3 regions of the Streptomyces sp. NPDC002680 genome follow, and region 3 is predicted to be linked to each of the others. Evidence: riboswitches for the same ligand, from Rfam matches in the RefSeq annotation. Region 3 holds a riboswitch; each other region holds the start of a gene.
The links. A riboswitch is a leader RNA that binds a small molecule or an ion and turns the genes downstream of it on or off. The one in region 3 is predicted to bind thiamine pyrophosphate.
Positions count from the first base shown of each region.

Region 1: another riboswitch for thiamine pyrophosphate. It lies ahead of thiC (phosphomethylpyrimidine synthase ThiC); the one in region 3 lies ahead of thiO (glycine oxidase ThiO).
Region 2: another riboswitch for thiamine pyrophosphate. It lies ahead of ACFYXF_RS33470 (thiamine ABC transporter substrate binding subunit); the one in region 3 lies ahead of thiO (glycine oxidase ThiO).

Region 1 is NZ_JBIAQP010000003.1:251,083-258,190, reverse strand. Features, by position in the region: gene ACFYXF_RS10825 (IclR family transcriptional regulator C-terminal domain-containing protein) at 1-916, shown strand, start outside; gene ACFYXF_RS10820 (SsgA family sporulation/cell division regulator) at 1,016-1,453, shown strand; gene ACFYXF_RS10815 (YibE/F family protein) at 1,537-3,141, opposite strand; TPP riboswitch at 3,579-3,765, shown strand; gene thiC (phosphomethylpyrimidine synthase ThiC) at 3,758-5,560, shown strand; gene ACFYXF_RS10805 (hypothetical protein) at 5,654-6,523, opposite strand; gene ACFYXF_RS10800 (metallophosphoesterase) at 6,729-7,108, opposite strand, start outside.
Region 2 is NZ_JBIAQP010000014.1:173,058-180,165, forward strand. Features, by position in the region: gene tsf (translation elongation factor Ts) at 1-788, shown strand, start outside; gene pyrH (UMP kinase) at 991-1,749, shown strand; gene frr (ribosome recycling factor) at 1,911-2,468, shown strand; gene ACFYXF_RS33455 (phosphatidate cytidylyltransferase) at 2,468-3,592, shown strand; gene ACFYXF_RS33460 (hypothetical protein) at 3,742-4,413, shown strand; gene rlmN (23S rRNA (adenine(2503)-C(2))-methyltransferase RlmN) at 4,514-5,620, shown strand; TPP riboswitch at 5,646-5,766, shown strand; gene ACFYXF_RS33470 (thiamine ABC transporter substrate binding subunit) at 5,871-6,938, shown strand; gene ACFYXF_RS33475 (ABC transporter permease) at 6,914-7,108, shown strand, end outside.
Region 3 is NZ_JBIAQP010000005.1:281,714-288,821, forward strand. Features, by position in the region: gene ACFYXF_RS15995 (hypothetical protein) at 1-18, opposite strand, end outside; gene metF (methylenetetrahydrofolate reductase [NAD(P)H]) at 75-998, opposite strand; gene thiE (thiamine phosphate synthase) at 1,103-1,795, opposite strand; gene ACFYXF_RS16010 (Rv2175c family DNA-binding protein) at 1,896-2,267, opposite strand; gene ACFYXF_RS16015 (NAD(P)/FAD-dependent oxidoreductase) at 2,354-3,592, opposite strand; gene ACFYXF_RS16020 (hypothetical protein) at 3,646-3,999, opposite strand; TPP riboswitch at 4,051-4,162, shown strand; gene thiO (glycine oxidase ThiO) at 4,160-5,332, shown strand; gene thiS (sulfur carrier protein ThiS) at 5,329-5,529, shown strand; gene ACFYXF_RS16035 (thiazole synthase) at 5,533-6,327, shown strand; gene pknB (Stk1 family PASTA domain-containing Ser/Thr kinase) at 6,526-7,108, shown strand, end outside.

The sequences.
Region 1 (7,108 bases), on a different contig from region 3:
CGCACCCGCGGAACCACAGGCTCCACCCGTACAGCGCCGACCCGAGCAGCGGGCCGCGCCCTCCCCGGGGACACGCGTCCGGCCCACCGAGAGACCCGCGCCGGCACCCGTGGCCGCGCTCGTACCGGCATCTGTCCCCGTCCTCGTGCCGCCCGCCGAACCGCACCCCACGGCGACCCTCATCGGCTCCGTACAGCGGGCGATGCGACTGCTGGAGTCCGTCGCCACGCACGAGCACGGCGCTCCCGCCAAACAACTGGCCCGCGAGACCGGCCTCGCCCTCCCGACCGCCTACCACCTGCTGCGGACGCTCGTCTTCGAAGGCTATCTGCGGCGCGAGAAAGGGCTGTTCTTCCTCGGCGAGGCGGCCGAGCAGCTGGGCAGCAGCGGTGCACGGCAGAAGCGGCGCAGCACGGTGGTGGACGCACTCGCGCACTGGCGGGACGCGATCGGCGTACCCGTGTACTACGCGGTGTACCGCGACGGCGAGGTCGAGGTCATGTGCGTCTCGGACACCCCCGCCAACCCGGCGGTCGAGGAGTGGGCGGACTTCCGCGAAACCGGGCACGCGCACGCCGTCGGACAGTGCCTGCTCTCGCAGTTGGACGAACAGGACCGCCGCGACCATCTCGAACGTCACCCCGTGCAGGCGGTCACCCCCTACACGGTCCGCGACAGTCACGCGCTGCTGCGCCGCCTCGACCGGATGCGGCGGATGGAACTGGTCGTGGAGCGGCAGGAGTACGCGCTGGGGACGGTCTGTGCGGCGATTCCGATCACCATCGGATCCACGGCCGCCACTTTGGCCATTTCTCTACCTTCCAGCCAGGCCGATCGACTGCTAATCGCGGCGCAACAGCTGCAAACAGAGGTCGGAAGACTGCTCGGGTCCCTTGCGATCTCTATCAGTATCTGAAAACTCACTCCTTGTGATTCACCGTGTACTTTCAGCAAGATGCGAGCAGTATCAGAGCGATGATTCCAGGCCAGTTCACGGCAAGTGACGGGGTAGGCGATGCGCGAGTCGGTGCAGGCAGAAGTCATGATGAGCTTTCTTGTCTCGGAGGAGCTCTCCTTCCGCATTCCGGTGGAGCTGCGCTACGAGACCTGTGATCCCTATGCCGTCCGGCTGACCTTCCATTTGCCTGGCGACGCCCCTGTGACCTGGGCCTTCGGGCGCGAGCTGCTGATCGACGGCGTGGGTCGGCCGTGCGGGGACGGAGATGTGCGGATCTCGCCCGCCGACGCGGATGTCCTGGGCGAGGTGCTGATCCGGCTTCAGGTCGGCGGCGACCAGGCGCTGTTCCGCTCCGGGGCGGCGCCGCTGGTGGCGTTCCTCGACCGCACGGACAAGCTGGTGCCGCTGGGGCAGGAGCGTTCCCTCGCCGACTTCGACGCCCACCTCGACGAGGCGCTGGTCCGCATCCTGGCGGAGGAACAGAGCGCCGGCTGAACGGATCGGCGGCGGAGTTCCCGGCGGTGACGTAACGCTTCTCCTCCTCGGCCGGAGGAGAAGCGTGCCCAGTCGCGCCTCGCTCAGTGCTTGCGGCGACGGCCCTTCCCCGCGCGGGCCGGGGCCGACTGGGCCGCCGCCCCTGCTCCCGCTCCCGTGCCTGCTCCCGCCGGAGTCGCGGGCCCGGCCCCCGCTGTCGCTCCCGCGGCCAGAGGTGCCGTGCCCGGGCGGTCGGCGGAGACCATCAGGGCCGCCAGGAGCGTGGTCACCGGCACGGACGCGACCAGGCCGATCGAGCCCACCAGGGTCCGTACGATCTCCTCCGCGACGAGTTCGCTGTTGGCGACCGTCCCGACGCTGCTCTGCGCGATCGAGAAGAGCAGCAGCAGCGGCAGCGCGGCGCCCGCGTAGGCGAGTACGAGGGTGTTGACGACGGACGCGATGTGGTCGCGGCCGATGCGGATGCCTGCGCGATACAGCCCACGCCACCCCATTGTCGGATTGGCCGCGTGGAGCTCCCAGACCGCCGATGTCTGCGTCACCGTCACATCGTCGAGGACACCGAGCGAACCGATGATGACGCCCGCGAGCAGTAGGCCGCTCATGTCGATGGACGGATACAGGCCATGGATCAGGCCCGTGTTGTCGTCTGTGTTGCCGGTGAGCGCGGCCCAGTCGATGAACCCCGAGCCGAGGACGCCGATCAGCACCAGTGAGATCAGGGTGCCGAGCACCGCCACGGACGTACGGGCCGAGAGGCCGTGGCACATGTAGAGCGCGATCAGCATGATGGCACTGGCGCCGATGACCGCCACGACCAGCGGATTCGAGCCCTGGAGGATCGCCGGCAGGATGAAGAAGGTCAGCACCATGAAGCTGACCGCCAGTGCGACCAGCGCCATCACACCGCGCATACGGCCGACGACCACGACGGCGAGCGCGAAGATGCCGGCCAGCAGGGCCATGGGGAGCCTGCGGTTCACATCGGTGACCGAGTACTGAAGGTCCCTCGGCGCGGAGGGCTCGTAGGCGACCACGACCTTCTCGCCCTGGTGCAACTGCCGTGACTGGTCCGGCTGGACGATCTCCGTGAACGTACGGCCCTTGTCGTCACCGGTGTCGACCCGGATCGTCGCCCTCTTGCAGTCACCGGTCGCCTGCTGCTGGGCGGAGGAGCCCTCGGCGGTGGATGTGTCGCCGGTCGGGGTGTCCCCCGAGGCGTTGACGGACTTGCAGTCCACCGCGACGACCTTGGTGACCGTCGCCTCCTGGGTCTGCCGGTCGAATCCGACGCCGGTGCGCTCGTGCGCCGGAGCGCCCCCGGGCCACAGCACCGCGAGCCCGACCACGACCGCCGCGGCGAAGGGGATCAGGATCGCGCCGATGATCTTCCGCAGATGGATGGAGACAGGGGCGGCCGGGCCATGGCTGTGACTGTGGCCGTGCGACGAACCGTGATTGTCGTCGGGCCCGTGGGAGTCGTCGGACCCGGGTCCGTGCCCGCCCTCGTGCTCGCCACCCGGTCCGGCTCCGTGCCCAGCACCTCGTCCAGGGCCATGGCCACCACCGGAGTTGCCGCCAGGTCCGCCACTGTGGCCGTCACCGGGGCCATGCCCGTGCCCATGGTCTGCGCCGTGATCGTGCCCACCGCCTGCCCCGGGGCCAGGACCTCGCCCGCCACCGGACATGGGAAGGGGGCCGAACTGACCGGTCCCGGGCCCTTCGGCTCCGTACCCGGGACCTGGGCCTTGGCCGCCCGGGCCCGTACGGCTGCCTTGACCCGCCCCCGATCCGGGCCCATAGCCGCGATCGATCCGCTGACTGGGCCCGTATCCGGGACCGCTACTCGGTCCGGTCGCTCCGCCGGTGCCGCCGCCCGTTCCGGCTCTGGTTCCGGGCGCACCACCGGAGCCGCCGGGGCCGTCGCCCAGCCGGAACCTGCGCTGCGGGCCGGTGTCGTCGCCATTTCCGCTGCCCGGCCCGGAGGCGCGCCCGGCACCGCTTCCGCGCGGTGGCTCGGAGGGCGGGTACGGGGGTCCTTGCGTCGTGGTCACCGCCCGATCATCGCAAGAACGGCAGGGGCCCTCTGTTCACCTCGCCCAAATTGACGCTAGCGTGGAGGCACCTTTGCACACGCGGGAGCTCGGAGCACCGGGCTGAGAGGGCGCTGACCTCCGTCTTTGCGATGTTTCACGTGGAACATGTGGAACGAGTGATGTTTCACATGAAACATCGGCAGACGGAATCCGCTGCGTCGACCGCTGAACCTGTTACCGGGTAATGCCGGCGTAGGGAGTAGGTCTCATGACCATCAAGGACGCACGCACGCCTGCCTCCAGCCAGGACGAACAGCCCCTTCAGGGCGAACCGTCCCAGGAGGCCCGGAAGTCCATCGGCTGGCACAAGGGATATGTCGGCGGCTCGCGCCCCGATCTGCGGGTGCCGGTCCGTCAGGTGCACCTCACCAATGGGAAGTCGGTCACGCTGTACGACACCTCGGGCCCGTACACCGACCCGCTGGTCGACACCGACGTCCGCAGGGGGCTGGCCCCGCTGCGCGACAACTGGATCATCGCCCGTGGCGACACTGAGGAGTACGCGGGCCGTCCCGTCCGTCCGGAGGACGACGGGATCAAGCACACCTCGCCGCGCGGCGGGCTCAGGAACCTCGACGCGGTGTTCCCGGGACGGCCCCGGCAGCCGCGCCGGAGCCGGACCGGACAGGCGGTGACGCAACTCGCGTACGCCCGCCGCGGGGAGATCACGCCCGAGATGGAGTTCGTGGCCGTCCGGGAGCACGTGGACCCCGAGGTCGTCCGCGAGGAGATCGCCGCCGGGCGGGCCGTACTGCCCGCCAACGTCAACCACCCGGAGATCGAGCCGATGATCATCGGCAAGCGGTTCCTGGTGAAGGTCAACGCCAATATCGGCAACTCCGCGGTCACCTCCTCCATCGAGGAGGAGGTCGAGAAGATGACCTGGGCGACGCGCTGGGGCGCCGACACCGTCATGGACCTGTCCACCGGCCGCAATATCCACACCACCCGTGAATGGGTGCTGCGCAACTCCCCCGTCCCCATCGGCACCGTGCCGCTCTACCAGGCGCTGGAGAAGGTGGACGGCAGGGCCGAGGAGCTGACCTGGGAGATCTACAAGGACACGGTCGTCGAACAGGCCGAGCAGGGCGTCGACTACATGACGGTGCACGCGGGCGTCCGCCTGGCGTACGTACCGCTCACCGCGAACCGCAAGACCGGCATCGTCTCGCGCGGTGGTTCGATCATGGCGGCGTGGTGCCTGGCGCACCACAAGGAGTCGTTCCTGTACACGAACTTCGAAGAACTGTGCGAGATCCTCGCCGCGTACGACGTCACCTACTCGCTCGGCGACGGCCTGCGGCCCGGCTCGATCGCGGACGCCAACGACCAGGCACAGTTCGCGGAGTTGCGGACGCTCGGGGAACTCAACACAATCGCGAAGCGTTTCCATGTACAGACGATGATCGAAGGCCCGGGACACGTCCCGATGCACAAGATCAAGGAGAACATCGACCTTCAGCAGGAGATCTGTGATGAAGCTCCGTTCTATACGCTCGGCCCGCTGACGACGGACGTCGCGCCTGCGTACGACCACATCACTTCCGGCATCGGTGCCGCGATGATCGCCTGGTGGGGCACGGCCATGCTCTGCTATGTCACGCCCAAGGAGCACTTGGGCCTGCCCAATCGTGACGACGTCAAGACCGGCGTCATCACCTACAAGATCGCCGCCCACGCAGCCGACCTCGCCAAGGGGCACCCAGGTGCGCAGGAATGGGATGACGCGCTCTCCGACGCCCGCTTCGAGTTCCGGTGGGAGGACCAGTTCAACCTGGCCCTCGACCCGGACACAGCACGCGAGTTCCACGACGAGACCCTGCCGGCCGAACCCGCCAAGACAGCCCACTTCTGCTCTATGTGCGGGCCGAAGTTCTGCTCGATGAAGATCTCCCACGACATCCGCCGGGAGCACGGCAGCACACCGGTCGAGATCGAGCAGGGCATGGCACAGAAGTCGAAGGAGTTCGCGGCCGCGGGCAACCGGGTCTATCTGCCGATCGCGGACTGACAGCGACAGAGGGGCTGTGCGGAAGCCCAGGTGGTCAGGCGGCTGAGACAGCCGCCCGCTCCACCTGAGTCCTGCGTGCGGACCACCGGTCGGTCACTCCGGCGGGTGGTCCGGGCCTCCGAAGTCCGGGCTGGTGAAGTCCGGGCTCGAGAAGCTGGGGCGGTGGCTCGTCGTCGGGCCACCTTCGGGGCTGGTGAAGCCGGGCCGGTTGTAGCCGAGGTTCGGCATGCGGCCGGTGGTGGGTTCCGGGGCCGGTTTGCGGTGCATGGCCGTCGTACCGGGGTCGGCGAGGGCCTCGCGGAGGAACGGCAGGATGCCGCGCTCCAGCAGGGCCTCGCGCCAGGCCTCCCTGGCCTGCGCCACCTCCCCGGTCAGTTCGCCGTACGCCCCGGCCTCCTCCTGGTCCGGGCTGTTGCGCAGGGCGGTGAGCAGCAGGCCGACCGCGGCGACGAGGATCGCTGCCGCGGTCACCGCACCGAACACCCATCCGGTGGTGAGCATGGTCTTGGCGAACGCCGGCTCGGGGTCGAGCATCTTGAGGATGTAGCCCACGAGCAGGAAGATCGCTGCGGCCGTGCCGGCGAGGACGGGAGCCAGGACCGCGACGACGGCGACGGCGCCCGCCCCGGCGGTCTCGGCGGCGACCTCGCCCATGCCGGTGGCGAACCCCATGGCGCCCGGCTCGGTGGAGCCGGATCCGCGGACGGACGACGGGTTGGACGGCGCCGGGTGGCGCAGTTCGTCGCGGACCTTCACGTAGTGCTGGTATTCGGCCGCCGCGGCGACCGTGATGAGTGCCGTGGCGTTGAGTGCCATGGTGCGCAGTTGTTCGGGGTTCAGACGCTGACCGACGGCGGCCAGTTCCGGGCGGTGTGGGGCGGAGCGCAGCGCCTCATCGAGGATCCGCTCGTATTCCTGGCGGTCCTCGTTCAGCAGGTGCTGCGGAACGCTGTTCATGTGCATCCCCCGATGCTCCGTAGGGCTTGGGGCTCGGCATGCTGACGAGCCGTCGGGCAGAAACGGAGGGGAGCCTGCTACGGATAAGCCGATGGTAGAGCGGCGACGGCGCGCGGTGACAGGGGGTTTGAAGAAATTGCCGTGTGACTGTCCCCCGCCCGATGCGGTTCACCGCCGGGGAACGCCTGCCCCAAGAACGCCCGGATATCCGTCAGAGATCCAGCGGAAGTTCCTGGACCAGCAGTTTTCCGGCCATGGTCACGCCGCCGTCCATCGCGATGGCGAGTCCGTCGGCGTAGACGTGCGGATGTTCGATGTTCGGACCGGAGTTGTCCTCGCCGTCGTCCTCGGTGCCGACGTCGCCCACCAGATAGGGGATGGGGCTGTGGCCGTGAACGATGCGGGTGCCGCCGTACGTATCGAGAAGGGAGCGTACGGCCTCGGCACCGCCCTCGTCGCGGAAGGAGAAGCGCTTGGTGAACTTGCGGAACAGATCCCACACCTCGTCCGCGTCGTTGCGCGTGATCGTCTCGCGGACGGTGTCGTTGACCGCCTCGATCGAGTCGCCGTAGTCGAGGTAGGCGGTGGTGT
Region 2 (7,108 bases), on a different contig from region 3:
GCGCCGGCATGATGGACTGCAAGAAGGCGCTGGACGCGGCCGAGGGCGATGTCGACAAGGCCGTAGAGGCCCTGCGCATCAAGGGCCAGAAGGGCGTCGCCAAGCGCGAGGGCCGGTCCGCCGAGAACGGCGCCGTCGTCTCCCTGATCGCCGACGACAACACCTCCGGTGTCCTCGTCGAGCTGAAGTGCGAGACGGACTTCGTCGCCAAGGGCGAGAAGTTCCAGGCCGCCGCGAACGCGCTCGCCGAGCACGTCGCCAAGACCTCCCCGGCCGACCTGGAGGCGCTGCTCGCCTCCGAGATCGAGCCCGGCAAGACGGTTCAGGCGTACGTCGACGAGGCCAACGCCAACCTGGGCGAGAAGATCGTCCTGGACCGCTTCGCGCAGTACGCGGACGGTTTCGTACTGGCGTACATGCACCGCACGATGCCCGACCTGCCCCCGCAGATCGGTGTCCTCGTCGAGCTGGACAAGCCCAACGCCGACGTCGCCAAGGGCATCGCCCAGCACATCGCCGCCTTCGCGCCGAAGTACCTCTCCAAGGAGGACGTGCCGGCCGAGGTCGTCGAGACCGAGCGCCGTGTCGCCGAGGAGACCACCCGCGCCGAGGGCAAGCCCGAAGCTGCCCTGCCGAAGATCGTCGAGGGTCGCGTCAACGGCTTCTTCAAGGACGCCACGCTGCTCGGCCAGCCGTACGCCCTGGACAACAAGAAGTCCGTCCAGAAGGTCCTGGACGAGGCCGGTGTCACCCTGAAGCGCTTCACGCGCATCAAGGTCGGCATCTGAGTCCGTACCGCGATCGACGCGCGGCCCACGTAGGCATGCCTATAGGGTCGACGGCAGTCACGCGCGTACGCCGTCACGCACGCGCGCGTGGCGGACGACAGCAGATCTGACGAGGAGGCCATTGCCGAGCATGGGATGCGATCGACACCCCACCGGCAGTGGCCTTCTTCGTATGTGTGACACGTGAAGAGGCGAGATCTCGATGACCACCAAGGCCCAGAAGAGCGACGACGGCAAGGTACGCGGCCGGTTCATGCTGAAGCTGTCCGGAGAGGCCTTCTCCGGCGGCGGGGGCCTGGGCGTCGACCCTGACGTGGTGCACAAGATTGCCCGCGAGATCGCGGCCGTCGTGCGCGACGGCTCGCAGATCGCCGTCGTCATCGGCGGCGGCAACTTCTTTCGCGGCGCGGAACTCCAGCAGCGCGGTATGGACCGGGCCCGTTCGGACTACATGGGCATGCTCGGCACCGTCATGAACTGCCTCGCCCTCCAGGACTTCCTGGAGAAGGAGGGCATCGACAGCCGGGTCCAGACCGCCATCACCATGGGGCAGGTCGCCGAGCCGTACATCCCGCTGCGCGCCGTACGGCACCTGGAGAAGGGCCGTGTGGTCATCTTCGGCGCCGGTATGGGCATGCCGTACTTCTCCACCGACACGACCGCCGCACAGCGCGCCCTGGAGATCGACGCCGAGGCGCTGCTGATGGGCAAGAACGGCGTGGACGGGGTCTACGACTCCGACCCGAAGACCAACCCCGAAGCCGTCAAGTTCGACTCGCTCGGCTACGGCGAGGTCATCACCCGGGACCTCAAGGTCGCCGACATGACCGCGATCACGCTGTGCCGCGACAACAAGCTCCCGATCCTGGTCTTCGAGCTTCTGGCCGAGGGCAATATCGCGCGGGCCGTCAAGGGTGAGAAGATCGGCACTCTCGTCGGTGAACACGCCAGCCGGGACTGACCGGGTATCAGCCCTGCCCGGGGACGGACCCTGAGCGGGGGATGGACAATGGCCTGCCGGTCGGGAACCGTGCAGGAAGAAGACGCGACGCAGCCGGCCGCCGACCTGACAGAGCACAGCGAACCGCAGCCGGGCCTACTCAAGACACGCAGGAGCAAGTGGTGATCGAAGAGACCCTCCTCGAGGCCGAGGAGAAGATGGAGAAGGCCGTCGTGGTCGCCAAGGAGGACTTCGCCGCGATCCGCACCGGTCGTGCGCACCCGGCGATGTTCAACAAGATCGTGGCCGACTACTACGGCGCGCTGACGCCGATCAACCAGCTGGCCTCGTTCTCCGTGCCCGAACCGCGCATGGCCGTGGTGACCCCGTTCGACAAGAGCGCGCTGCGCAACATCGAGCAGGCGATCCGCGACTCCGACCTCGGCGTCAACCCGAGCAACGACGGAAACATCATTCGCGTGGTGTTCCCCGAACTCACCCAGGAGCGACGCAAGGACTACATCAAGGTCGCCCGGACCAAGGCCGAGGACTCCAAGATCTCGATCCGGTCCATCCGCCGCAAGGCCAAGGACGCCATCGACAAGTTCGTCAAGGACGGCGAGGTCGGCGAGGACGAGGGACGCCGCGCGGAGAAGGAACTCGACGACACCACCGCGAAGTACGTCGCACAGGTGGACGAGCTTCTCAAGCACAAGGAAGCGGAGCTTCTCGAAGTCTGATGAACGACTCTTCCTGGGGGGCGCCGCCACACGCCGGGTACTGGGGGCCGTCCGACGGAGGGCCTGTCCAGGGGGCTGCCCCGGCGGGTCCCGCGTACGATGCGCACCACGCGCAGCAGACTCGCCCCATGCCCATCGTGCCCGACGTACCCGCACATGGCGGGGACCAGGATGACGACCGGGGGGCCGCTCGGCCGGGCGGCCCCTTGTTCCGCGACGAGATGCCACAGGCGCAGCCCCACGGGACGGTGCCGCAGAAGCCGGATTCCATGCCCACGCCCGACGATGCCCAGCCCGCCCCCGCCCCGCAGAAGAAGAGCGCGGGCCGGGATCTGGGCGCGGCCATAGGGGTCGCTGTCGGGCTCGGTGCGGTCATCATCGCGTCGCTGTTCGTCGTCAAGGCCGTCTTCGTCGGCGTGATAGTCGTCGCCGTCGTGGTGGGCCTGTGGGAGCTGACGTCCCGGCTCCAGGAGCGCAAGGGCATCAAGGCACCCCTGGTGCCGCTCGCGCTCGGCGGGGCCGCGATGGTCGTCTCCGGATACGTCCGGGGTGCCGAGGGCGCGTGGGTCGCGATGGCGCTCACCGCGCTCGCGGTCCTGGTCTGGCGTATGACGGAACCACCGGAGGGCTATCTCAAGGACGTCACGGCGGGGGTCTTCGCGGCCTTCTACGTCCCGTTCCTGGCCACGTTCGTCGCGATGATGCTCACCGCCGACGACGGTGCGCAGCGGGTCATGACGTTCCTGGTGCTGACCGTGGTCAGCGACACCGGCGCGTACGCGATCGGCTGGCGCTTCGGCAAGCACAAGCTCGCCCCGCGCATCAGCCCCGGCAAGACCCGCGAGGGCATGCTGGGTGCGGTCGTCTTCGCGATGGTGGCGGGCGCGCTGCTGATGGAGCTCGCGATCGACGAGGGCACGTGGTGGCAGGGTCTGCTGCTGGGACTCGCGGTCGCGGTCAGCGCCACGCTCGGCGACCTCGGCGAGTCGATGATCAAGCGGGACCTGGGCATCAAGGACATGGGCACCCTGCTGCCGGGCCACGGCGGGATCATGGACCGGCTGGACTCGTTGCTGCCCACGGCTCCCGTGGTGTGGCTGCTGTTCGTCGCGTTCGTGGGCTGAGGGCCGGGTTGATGGCGGGGCTGGGGGCGGTCCGAATGTTCCAGTACGGTCCGGGTTTCCTGTGAAACACCTACGTCGACCTGAAACCACCCCTTTCGAACCTAAGATCGACTTCAGTGAGGTCGATGTGTCCGGAAGGGGTGGCGTGCATGTGGGGGCGTAGTCGTGCGAGACGCCAGCGGCAGGTCGAGGGGCTCGCCGCTGTCACCGGTCCCGTCGAGGCGGCGGACGCCGCTCATCAGGCGCTGCTGGAGCTGAGCCGGGAGATGCGGGGCGAGCTGGCGCGGCTCGAAGCGCTGCTCGACCGTGGCGACGGCGTGCCCTCGGACACGATCCGGGAGCAGACGCTCGGCGCGGTGACCGTCTTCGCCGACCTGGACGGCGTGTCCCGGCAGTACCAGGAGATCCGTACGGCAACCGTCGAGGCGGCCGAGCACGGCGTCGAGGTGGCCGCTCCCTGGCTGGCGGCGCTCGGGGAGCACACCGGGTCGATGACCGAGCTGGGGGAGACGTTCTCCGGGGTCGGCGAGTCCCTGGCCTACCTCCGCGAACGCACCGAACGGCTGCGCGCCGACCTGGTCCCGCTGCGCGAGGGGGCCCACGAGGCCCTGCGTGCCGCCCAGGAGGAGCTGGCGGCCGCCGAGGGCGCCGACGGCTGGCACGCCTGGCAGACGGCCCTCACCGCCCTGGCCGTCCGACTGGCCGAACTGGACGGGGGCCACGTCATCCCGACAGCCCGACGCAAGGTCAGCGACCACTACCGCGAGCTGGAGCGAGAGGTGGCGGAGCTGCGGGGGGCGATGGCCTCGGCGTCGCGGTGAGGGCGTGGCAGGCCTGCTGAGCTGGCCTTTTGTGCGTGGTTCGGAGGTTGTCCACAGGGCGGCGAGGGGCTGTCCGGATGTCTGCGACACTGGTACAGCCATGCCTAAGCCCGGAGAACTCACATTCGTCGCCCCGCGCGGAGCCCAGAAGCCGCCGCGGCATCTTGCCGATCTCACGCCCGCCGAGCGTAAAGAGGCCGTTGCCGCGATCGGTGAGAAGCCGTTTCGTGCCAAGCAGCTCTCGCAGCACTACTTCGCGCGGTTCGCGCACGACCCGGCCGAGTGGACGGACATCCCGGCCGCCTCGCGCACCAAGCTCCAGGAGGCGCTGCTTCCGGAGCTGATGACGGTCGTCCGCCATCTGTCGACCGACCAGGAGACCACCCGCAAGACCTTGTGGCGGATGGTCGACGGGACGCTCGTCGAGTCGGTGCTCATGCGGTACCCGGACCGGGTGACCATGTGCATCAGCTCGCAGGCGGGGTGCGGGATGAACTGCCCGTTCTGCGCGACCGGGCAGGCCGGTCTTGACCGGAATCTGTCCACCGCCGAGATCGTGCACCAGATCGTGGATGGGATGCGTGCGCTGCGGGACGGGGAGATTCCCGGCGGGCCCGCGCGGCTCTCCAACATCGTGTTCATGGGCATGGGCGAGCCCCTCGCCAACTACAAGCGGGTCGTCGGTGCCATCCGTGCGCTGACCGATCCCGAGCCGGACGGGCTCGGGCTGTCGCAGCGGGGGATCACCGTCTCGACCGTCGGGCTGGTGCCGGCCATCAACCGGTTCTCCGACGAGGGCTTCAAGTGCCGGCTCGCCATCTCCCTGCACGCCCCCGACGACGAGCTGCGCGACACCCTCGTACCCGTCAACACGCGGTGGAAGGTACGGGAAGTCCTCGACGCCGGGTGGGAGTACGCGGCCAAGTCGGGGCGCCGGCTGTCCATCGAGTACGCGCTGATCCGGGACATCAACGACCAGGCCTGGCGCGGTGACCGCCTCGGGCGGCTGCTCCGGGGCAAGCCCGTGCATGTCAACCTGATCCCGCTGAACCCGACTCCGGGGTCCAAGTGGACCGCTTCGCGGCCCGAGGACGAGAAGGCGTTCGTCGAGGCGATCGCCGCCCACGGCGTGCCCGTGACCGTTCGGGACACCCGGGGGCAGGAGATCGACGGGGCGTGCGGCCAGCTCGCGGCCACTGAGCGGTAGTCTTACGTCGTACCTACATATCTTCATATTCCGACAGGGGAGCGCCACAGCGCTGAGAGTGCGGCAGCCAGATCACATTGGTGGGCCGCAGACCCTCTGAACCTCGCCCAGGTCATTCTGGGTAGGAAGTTCGGTCATCACTCTTGCTGTTGCGCCCTGCCCGGGAACCCTCCATGAGGCCCCGGGCAGGGCCGCGTCTCTTCCTGGTCATCCCAGGAGGAAGAATCCAGTGAGCACCACCAAGCAGGTCATGGTCACGGCCGTGGCCGTCGGACTCGGGCTCGTCACGCTCGCCGCGTGCGGGTCCGAGGACGGCGCCAGTGGATCGGCGGCGGAGTCCAAGACCGTCACCCTCGTCAGCCATGACTCGTGGGCCGTGTCGAAGGACGTTCTCGCCGCCTTTGAGAAGCAGTCCGGGTACACCGTCAAGGTCCTCAAGGACGGCGACGCCGGGCAGGCCGTCAACAAGGCGATCCTGACCAAGGACAACCCGCAGGGCGATGTCTTCTTCGGCGTCGACAACACCCTGCTCTCCCGCGCGCTCGACAACGGGCTCTTCCAGTCGTACGAGGTGAAGGACGCCGACGCGATCCTGCCCGCGTACCGGGCCGACGAGGACAGGCACCGGGTCACGCCGATCGACACCGGGGACATCTGCGTCAACTACGACAAGGCCTGGTTCAGCGAGCACAAGCTGACCCCGCCCGAGTCCTTCGACGATTTGATCAAGCCCGCCTACAAGGATCTCCTCGTCACCGAGAACGCCTCCACCTCCTCGCCGGGGCTCGGCTTCCTGCTCGGCAGCGCCGCCAAGTACGGCGACGACGGCTGGACCGGCTACTGGAAGAAGCTCCAGGCCAACGGCGTCAAGGTCGTCGACGGGTGGGAGCAGGCCTACAACGAGGAGTTCTCCGGGTCGGCCGGCGGCAAGAAGGCCAAGGGCGACCGGCCGCTCGTCGTCTCGTACGCCTCCTCGCCGCCCGCCGAGGTGATCTTCGCCGACCCGAAGCCGGCCACCGCCCCGACCGGGGTCGCGACCGGCACCTGCTTCCGGCAGGTCGAGTACGCCGGGCTGCTGAGCAACGCCAAGAACGCCACCGGGGGCAAGGCGCTGCTCGACTTCCTCGTCGGCAAGACCTTCCAGGAGGACATGCCGCTCAACATGTTCGTGTACCCGGTGCGGGAGGGCGCCCAGGTGCCCGCCGAGTTCACCGAGTACGGGCCGCAGGCCAAGGACCCCGAGACCATGGCCCCCGCGAAGATCGCCGAACACCGTGACCAGTGGGTCAAGTCGTGGACATCTCTCGTACTGAAGTAGCCCCGGGAGCAGGTCTGGAAGCAAGCCCGGCGGTCGGGCGCGCGAAGGGTGCCGTTCTGCGCGGTGCCCTGCTCGCGCTGCCCGTCGTTTTCTTCGCGCTCTTCTTCGCATATCCCGTCGCCGCCATCGTCGCGCGCGGTCTGCACGTCGACGGGGTCTGGCGGTTCGGG
Region 3 (7,108 bases):
GAGGACCGTCCAGCCCATGTACGCCCCTCTCCCAGTGACCGCTACGCAGTGTGTCGTACGCCGGTGCGGCCGGTCTAGGCCCGCTGTGGGTGGTGCAGACCCAGGTTCTCGTAGATTTCCAGCGATGCCGTGGAGTTGTTCAGCGTAATGAAGTGCAGTCCGGGGATTCCCTCGGCCAGCAGTCGCGCGCAGAACTCCGTGGCGAACTCGATGCCAATGGAGCGTACAGCCGCCGCGTCGTCTTTGGCTGTGAGGATCCGCTCTTTCAGAGCCGAGGGGATCGCCGCGTTGCTGAGCTGCGGCAACCGCTCCAGCATCCGCACGCTGGTCACGGGCATGACCTCGGGGATGACGGGGGTCGGACAACCCGCCGCCGCGACCGCGTCACGCAACCGCAGATACGACTCCGGGTGGAAGAACATCTGGGTGATCGCGTAGTCGGCGCCGGCCCGGCACTTGTCGACGAAGTGCGTGACGTCCGTCTCCCGGTCCGGGGAGCGCGGGTGCGTCTCGGGGAAGGCCGCGACACCTACGCAGAAGTCGCCCGACTCCTTGATGAGGCGCACGAGTTCGGCGGCGTACGTCAGACCGCTCGGGTGCGGTACCCACTCGGCCATCGGGTCGCCGGGCGGGTCGCCGCGCACGGCAAGGATGTTGCGGATGCCCGCGTCGGCGTACTGGCCGATGATGTTGCGCAGTTCGGCGATGGAGTGGTTGACCGCGGTGAGGTGGGCGACCGGGGTGAGCGTCGTGTCGGAGACGATCTGCTGGGTCTCCTTGACCGTGCCCGCCCGCGTCGACCCGCCGGCGCCGTACGTCACGGACACGAAGTCCGGGGCGACCGCCTCGACCCTCCTGAGCGCGTTCCACAGGTTCCGCTCGCCCTTGGGTGTTTTCGGCGCCGAGAACTCGAAGGAGAACGTGGTCTTGCCGGAGGCGAGCATGTCACGCACAGTGCGCGCGTGGTCAGTCCTGGTGGACGCGGTTCCGAGGGCCATACCCGCAGGTTAGTCAGGGGGCGGCGGTCCCCCAACCGGATGGCGGAAATTTGCCCTGATTGTCGTCTTGTTGTCCACCCCTCGGACACCCTCGCGACGAACGCCTACAACGAACGCAGCCGCTTGGCGAACTCCGCCGCGGCCGCGCCCGGGTCGTCCGCCTCCGTGATCGCCCGTACGACGACGACCCGGCGGGCGCCCGCCGTCAGCACCTCGTCCAGGTTGCCCAGGTCGATGCCGCCGATGGCGAACCAGGGGCGCTCGGTGGCCAGCCCGGCCGTGTACCGGACCAGGTCGAGGCCGGGGGCGTGGCGGCCCGGCTTGGTGGGCGTCGGCCAGCAGGGGCCCGTGCAGAAGTAGTCGACGCCCTCCTGGACGGCGGCTGCCGCGGCCTCGGACTCGGCGTGCGTGGAGCGGCCCATGAGCACGTCCGGGCCCAGGATCGCGCGGGCCGCCGGGACGGGCAGGTCGCCCTGGCCGAGGTGCAGTACGTCGGCACGGGCGGCGTGGGCGACGTCCGCGCGGTCGTTCACCGCGAGGAGCCTGCCGTGCCGGGCGCAGGCGTCGGCGAAGACCTGGAGGTGGTCCAGTTCCTCGGCGGCCTCCATGCCCTTGTCGCGCAGCTGCACGATGTCGACCCCGGCGGCCAGGACGGCGTCCAGGAACTCGGCCAGGTCGCCCTGGCGGCGGCGGGCGTCGGTGCAGAGGTAGACCCGGGCGTCGGCGAGCCGGGCGCGGGCGGTGCCGGCGTCGGCGTCGGCGGTCGCCCCGGGCACGGTGTCGGTCGTCTCGGGCATACGTGGGTCCCCCCATGGGCGCGCCCCGGGGTGTTCTCCCCGGGAGCGCCCCTCTGTGGCGGCGCAGGGACACGGCCCGTACGCCGAACGGCTGGTCCGGTCAGACGGCGAGCGCCTGGGCGCGGCGCTTCACCTCCGTGCCGCGATTCTCGCTGAGGGCCTGCGCGGGGGTGCCGGGCAGGCTGGGGTCGGGAGTGAAGAGCCACTCCAGCATCTCTTCGTCGGAGAAGCCGTCGTCCCGCAGGAGCGTCAGGGTGCCGGTGAGGCCCTTGACGACCTTCTGCTCGGTCCCGTCGATGAAGGCGGCGGGGACGTGCAGCGCGCGGTTCTCGCCACGGCGTACGGCGATCACTTGGCCCTCCTTGACCAGCTGCCGGACGCGTGTCACCTCGATGTCGAGGATTTCCGCGATGTCGGGCAGCGTGAGCCAGGCGGGGACGAGAGCATCGATCTTTGCGTCAATCTCGGTCACGGGACAAGCCTGCCATCCCGCACTGACAGTCGGAAGCCAGGCCCCTCCGACCTGCGCCGTTCCGGTGCCGCCGAGCCCCCGTCGCGCTATGCCGTGGCCGCCTTCAGGGGCCGGGACGGGTCCCTCAGCGCCTCGGCGTCCATGAGAGCGCCCGCCTCGATCAGGCGGCGCCCCTGGGCCAGGTCCCGGGGGCGGCCCACGGCCAGCAGGGCGACCAGCCGACCCGCCAGCAGCCAGCACACCGTCCAGGCGGGGCCGGCCGGGTCGCCGCGCCACAGGGTGGTGTCGGCGGAGCCGTGGTGGCCGACGTACTGGACGAAGCGGCCGAACTGCTCCGACCAGAAGTACGGGACCGGGTCGTAGACCTCCGGGGACTCCCCGATGATGTTCGCGGCGACCGTACGAGGTCCCTGGAGGGCGTTGTCCCAGTGGTGGACCAGCAGGCGCCGGCCGTACCTTCCCGAAGGGAAGGAGGCGCAGTCGCCGACCGCGTAGACGTCCGTCGCGGAGGTGCGCAGGTGGTCGTCGGCGACGACCTCCCGGTGCTCGCCCAGGGCGACACCCGAGTCCGTCAGCCAGTCCGTGGCCGGGCGGGCCCCGATGCCGACGACGACGGCACCCGCGGGCAGCCGCGAGCCGTCGTCGAGCACCACCGCGCCGGGCTCGACGCGGGCCACGCGCGCGTGGGTGCGCAGCGAGGCACCGCTGTCGGCGTACCAGGCGGCCATCGGCGCGGCCACCTCGGCGGGCAGGGCGCCCGCGAGCGGCCGGTCGGCGGCCTCCACGACGGTGACCGCGCAGCCCGCCTCGCGCGCGGCGGTGGCGAACTCGGCGCCGATCCAGCCGGCCCCGACGACCACGATGTCGTGCTGGCGCGCGAGGACGGGCCGCAGCCGTTCGGCGTCGTCGAGGGTGCGCAGCAGATGCACTCCGGGGACGCCCTCGGTGCCCGGCAGCCGGATCGGTTCGGCGCCGGTGGCGAGGACCAGGGCGTCGTACGGCACTGGCCCGTCGGCGGTGTCCAGCTCGTGTGGGCCGGGGCGGACGCCCAGCACCTCGCGCCCGAGCAGCAGTTCGATGCCGAGGGCCTCGAAGTCGACGTCGAAGGCGGAGCCCTCCGCCTTGCCGAGCAGCACGGCCTTGGACAGCGGCGGCCGGTCGTACGGCTGATGGGGTTCGGCGCCGATCAGCGTGACGGTGCCGGTGAAACCCTGCTCGCGCAGGGCCACCGCGGTCTGCACCCCGGCCATGCCCGCGCCCACGACGACCACGCGCCGCGGCTGCGGCACGCCCCGCGTGCCCTGTGCCTGCGTCTGCTCGCTCACCCGGTCACCATAGACAACTGACAAATTGTCAGTCAGTGGGCGCGGCCCGTGACCTACTCCACACCCGCCTGCTCGACCTGCTCCACCACGCTCGTTCCGCTGCCCGGCTGCGACTCCCACTCCCAGGTCTCCGACAACCGCAGCCGCCCGTCGGGCAGTTCGAGCACCTCGGAGACACAGTGGCCCGAGGACGTCGTCCCGTCCCGCTTCAACTGCACGTAGCGGAAGTCGAGACGGTCGCCTTCCCGCGTCCCCACGAGATGGCCGCGTACGACGTCGCCGCCCGCGTACTCGGCCCAGATCTCGCCGTCCTTCTCGTGGTAGGTGAACCGGGTTCGCGTGCCGACCTGACCCGGTGCCTGGTCCTCGACCGGGGCGAGGACGAGACCGTCGAGCGAGCGGGCCATGGGCGGAGGCTCCCTTACGTGTGCGATGCGCTGCGGGCTAGGGTGGCCAGCGTAAGCACTCGCGGGAGCCCGGACGGACCGGGCTGAGAGGGAGGCTGGCGGCCTCCGACCGTACGAACCTGATCCGGGTCATGCCGGCGAAGGGAGGGGCTGGACGCCCATGTCGCGTACACACACCTCGGACGTCGTTGTCGTCGGAGGCGGGATCATCGGGCTGGTGACGGCCTGGCGGGCCGCGCAGCGCGGGCTCGCCACGACCGTCGTGGATCCCGCGCCGGGCGGCGGGGCCGCTCAGGTGGCGGCCGGGATGCTGGCCGCCGTCACGGAGCTGCACCACGGCGAACAGACCCTGCTCGGGCTGAACCTGGAGTCGGCCCGTCGCTATCCGGACTTCGTGGCCGAGCTGACCGAACTGACCGGCCGCGACCTCGGCTACCGCCGCTGCGGCACCCTCGCCGTCGCGCTCGACGCCGACGACCGCGCCGAACTGCGCGAACTGCACGCCCTGCAACGGCGGTCGGGCCTGGAGTCGGAGTGGCTCTCGGGGCGCGAATGCCGGCGCCTGGAGCCGATGCTCGCGCCGGGCGTGCGCGGGGGGCTGCGGGTGGACGGGGACCACCAGATCGACCCCCGGCGGCTGGCCGGGGCGCTGGTGGACGCGTGCGGGCGGGCCGGGGTGGTGCTGCGCCGGACGTGGGCCGAGCGGCTCGTCGTACGGCGGGGGCGGGCCGTGTCGGTGACGGACTCCGACGGCGACGACCTGGCCGCCGGATCGATCGTGCTGGCCGGGGGCAGCCTCAGCGGGCGGCTCGCGGGGGTCCCTGAGGCCGTGCTGCCGTCCGTACGGCCCGTGAAGGGGCAGGTGCTGCGGCTGACCGTGCCGGAGCGGTACGCGCCGTTCCTGAGCCGTACCGTGCGGGCCGTGGTGCGCGGCAGCCAGGTCTATCTGGTGCCGCGCGAGAACGGCGAGCTGGTCGTCGGGGCGACGAGCGAGGAGCTGGGCTGGGACACGACGGTCACGGCGGGGGGTGTGTACGAGCTGCTGCGCGACGCCCATGAACTCGTCCCCGGGATCACCGAGTTGCCGCTGACGGAGACGCGGGCCGGGCTGCGTCCCGGATCCCCGGACAATGCGCCGCTGCTCGGCCCGACCGCGCTGGAGGGGCTGCTGCTGGCGACGGGGCACTACCGGAACGGGGTGCTGCTGACGCCGGTCACCGGTGATGCGCTGGCGCACGCGCTGGTCACCGGTGAACTGCCGGACGAAGCGCGGGCCTTCACTCCCCGGCGGTTCGACGGCGTACGCATGGAGCGTATGGAGCAGCTCGTATGAATGTTCTGGTCAACGGTCGGCCGCGCGAGGTCTCCCCCGGTACCGCGCTCGACGTTCTGGTGAAGTCCCTCACCGCGGCGCCCTCCGGAGTGGCCGCCGCGCTCAACGAAACCGTCGTCCCGCGCGCGCGGTGGTCGTCGACCCGCCTCTCCGAGGGAGACCGCGTCGAAGTCCTCACCGCCGTCCAAGGAGGCTGAACCATGGCCGACGATCCCTTTGTCCTCGGTGGTACGTCCTTCACGTCCCGGCTGATCATGGGTACGGGGGGTGCGCCCAGCCTCGATGTGCTGGAGCGGGCGCTGGTGGCCTCCGGCACGGAGCTGACGACGGTCGCGATGCGGCGCGTCGATCCCTCGGTGCACGGCTCCGTGCTGTCGGTGCTGGAGCGGCTCGGCATCCAGGTGCTGCCCAACACCGCGGGGTGCTTCACCGCCGGGGAGGCCGTGCTGACGGCTCGGCTGGCGCGGGAGGCGCTCGGTACGGATGTGGTGAAGCTGGAGGTCATCGCCGACGAGCGGACGCTGTTGCCGGATCCGGTCGAGTTGCTGGACGCGGCGGAGGTGTTGGTGGAGGACGGGTTCACGGTGTTGCCGTACACGAACGACGATCCTGTGCTGGCTCGTAAGTTGGAGGACGTGGGGTGTGCCGCTGTTATGCCACTCGGGTCGCCTATTGGGTCGGGGCTGGGGATTCGTAACCCGCACAACTTTCAGCTGATCGTGGAGCACGCGCGTGTGCCGGTGATTCTGGACGCGGGGGCCGGGACCGCGTCCGATGTTGCTCTGGCGATGGAGTTGGGGTGTGCGGGGGTGATGTTGGCGTCGGCCGTTACCCGGGCGCAGGATCCTGTGCTGATGGCGGAAGGGATGCGGTACGGGGTATCCGCGGGGCGGTTGGCCTACCTGGCCGGGCGGATTCCTCGGCGGCACTTTGCTTCGGCTTCGTCTCCTGTTGCTGGGGTTGCCTGGTTGGATCCTGAGCGGCCCGGTTTTTAGGCACCCGGGGTTTCACTTCCGTTTGATTTCCCGCCCGCACCACCCGTTTCCAGCCCGTTAACCAGTGGACCTCTCCTGTGGGGGTTCCTCGCCGTCGGCGGCCGCCCCGTGCGATCTGCGTCACAGGTCGGCTTCAGTCCCGCTGCTTTCCCGGCCGAAACCGTGGGGTTGTCAGCGGCGGCTCGTACACTCACCTGCGTGGATACGACCCTTCAGGACCCTCTCGTCGGGCAGGTGCTCGACGGCCGCTATCGCGTGGACGCGCGGATCGCGGTCGGCGGGATGGCCACGGTCTACCGGGCCGTGGACACCCGTCTCGACCGTGTGCTCGCCCTCAAGGTGATGCATCCGGGGCTCGCGGCCGACGTGTCCTTCGTCGAGCGGTTCATCCGGGAAGCGAAGTCCGTGGCCCGGCTCGCGCACCCCAATGTCGTACAGGTCTTCGACCAGGGCGCCGACGGGTCGTACGTCTATCTCGCCATGGAGTACGTCGCCGGGTGCACCCTGCGTGACGTGCTGCGCGAGCGCGGCGCGCTCCAGCCGAGGGCCGCGCTCGACATCCTGGAGCCCGTGCTCGCCGCACTCGGCGCCGCGCACCGGGCCGGGTTCGTGCACCGCGACATGAAGCCCGAGAACGTCCTGATAGGGGACGACGGTCGGGTCAAGGTCGCCGACTTCGGGCTCGTGCGTGCCGTGGACACGGTGACGAACACCACCGGGGCCGTCATGGGCACCGTCTCCTATCTCGCGCCCGAGCAGATCGAGAGCGGCACCACCGATC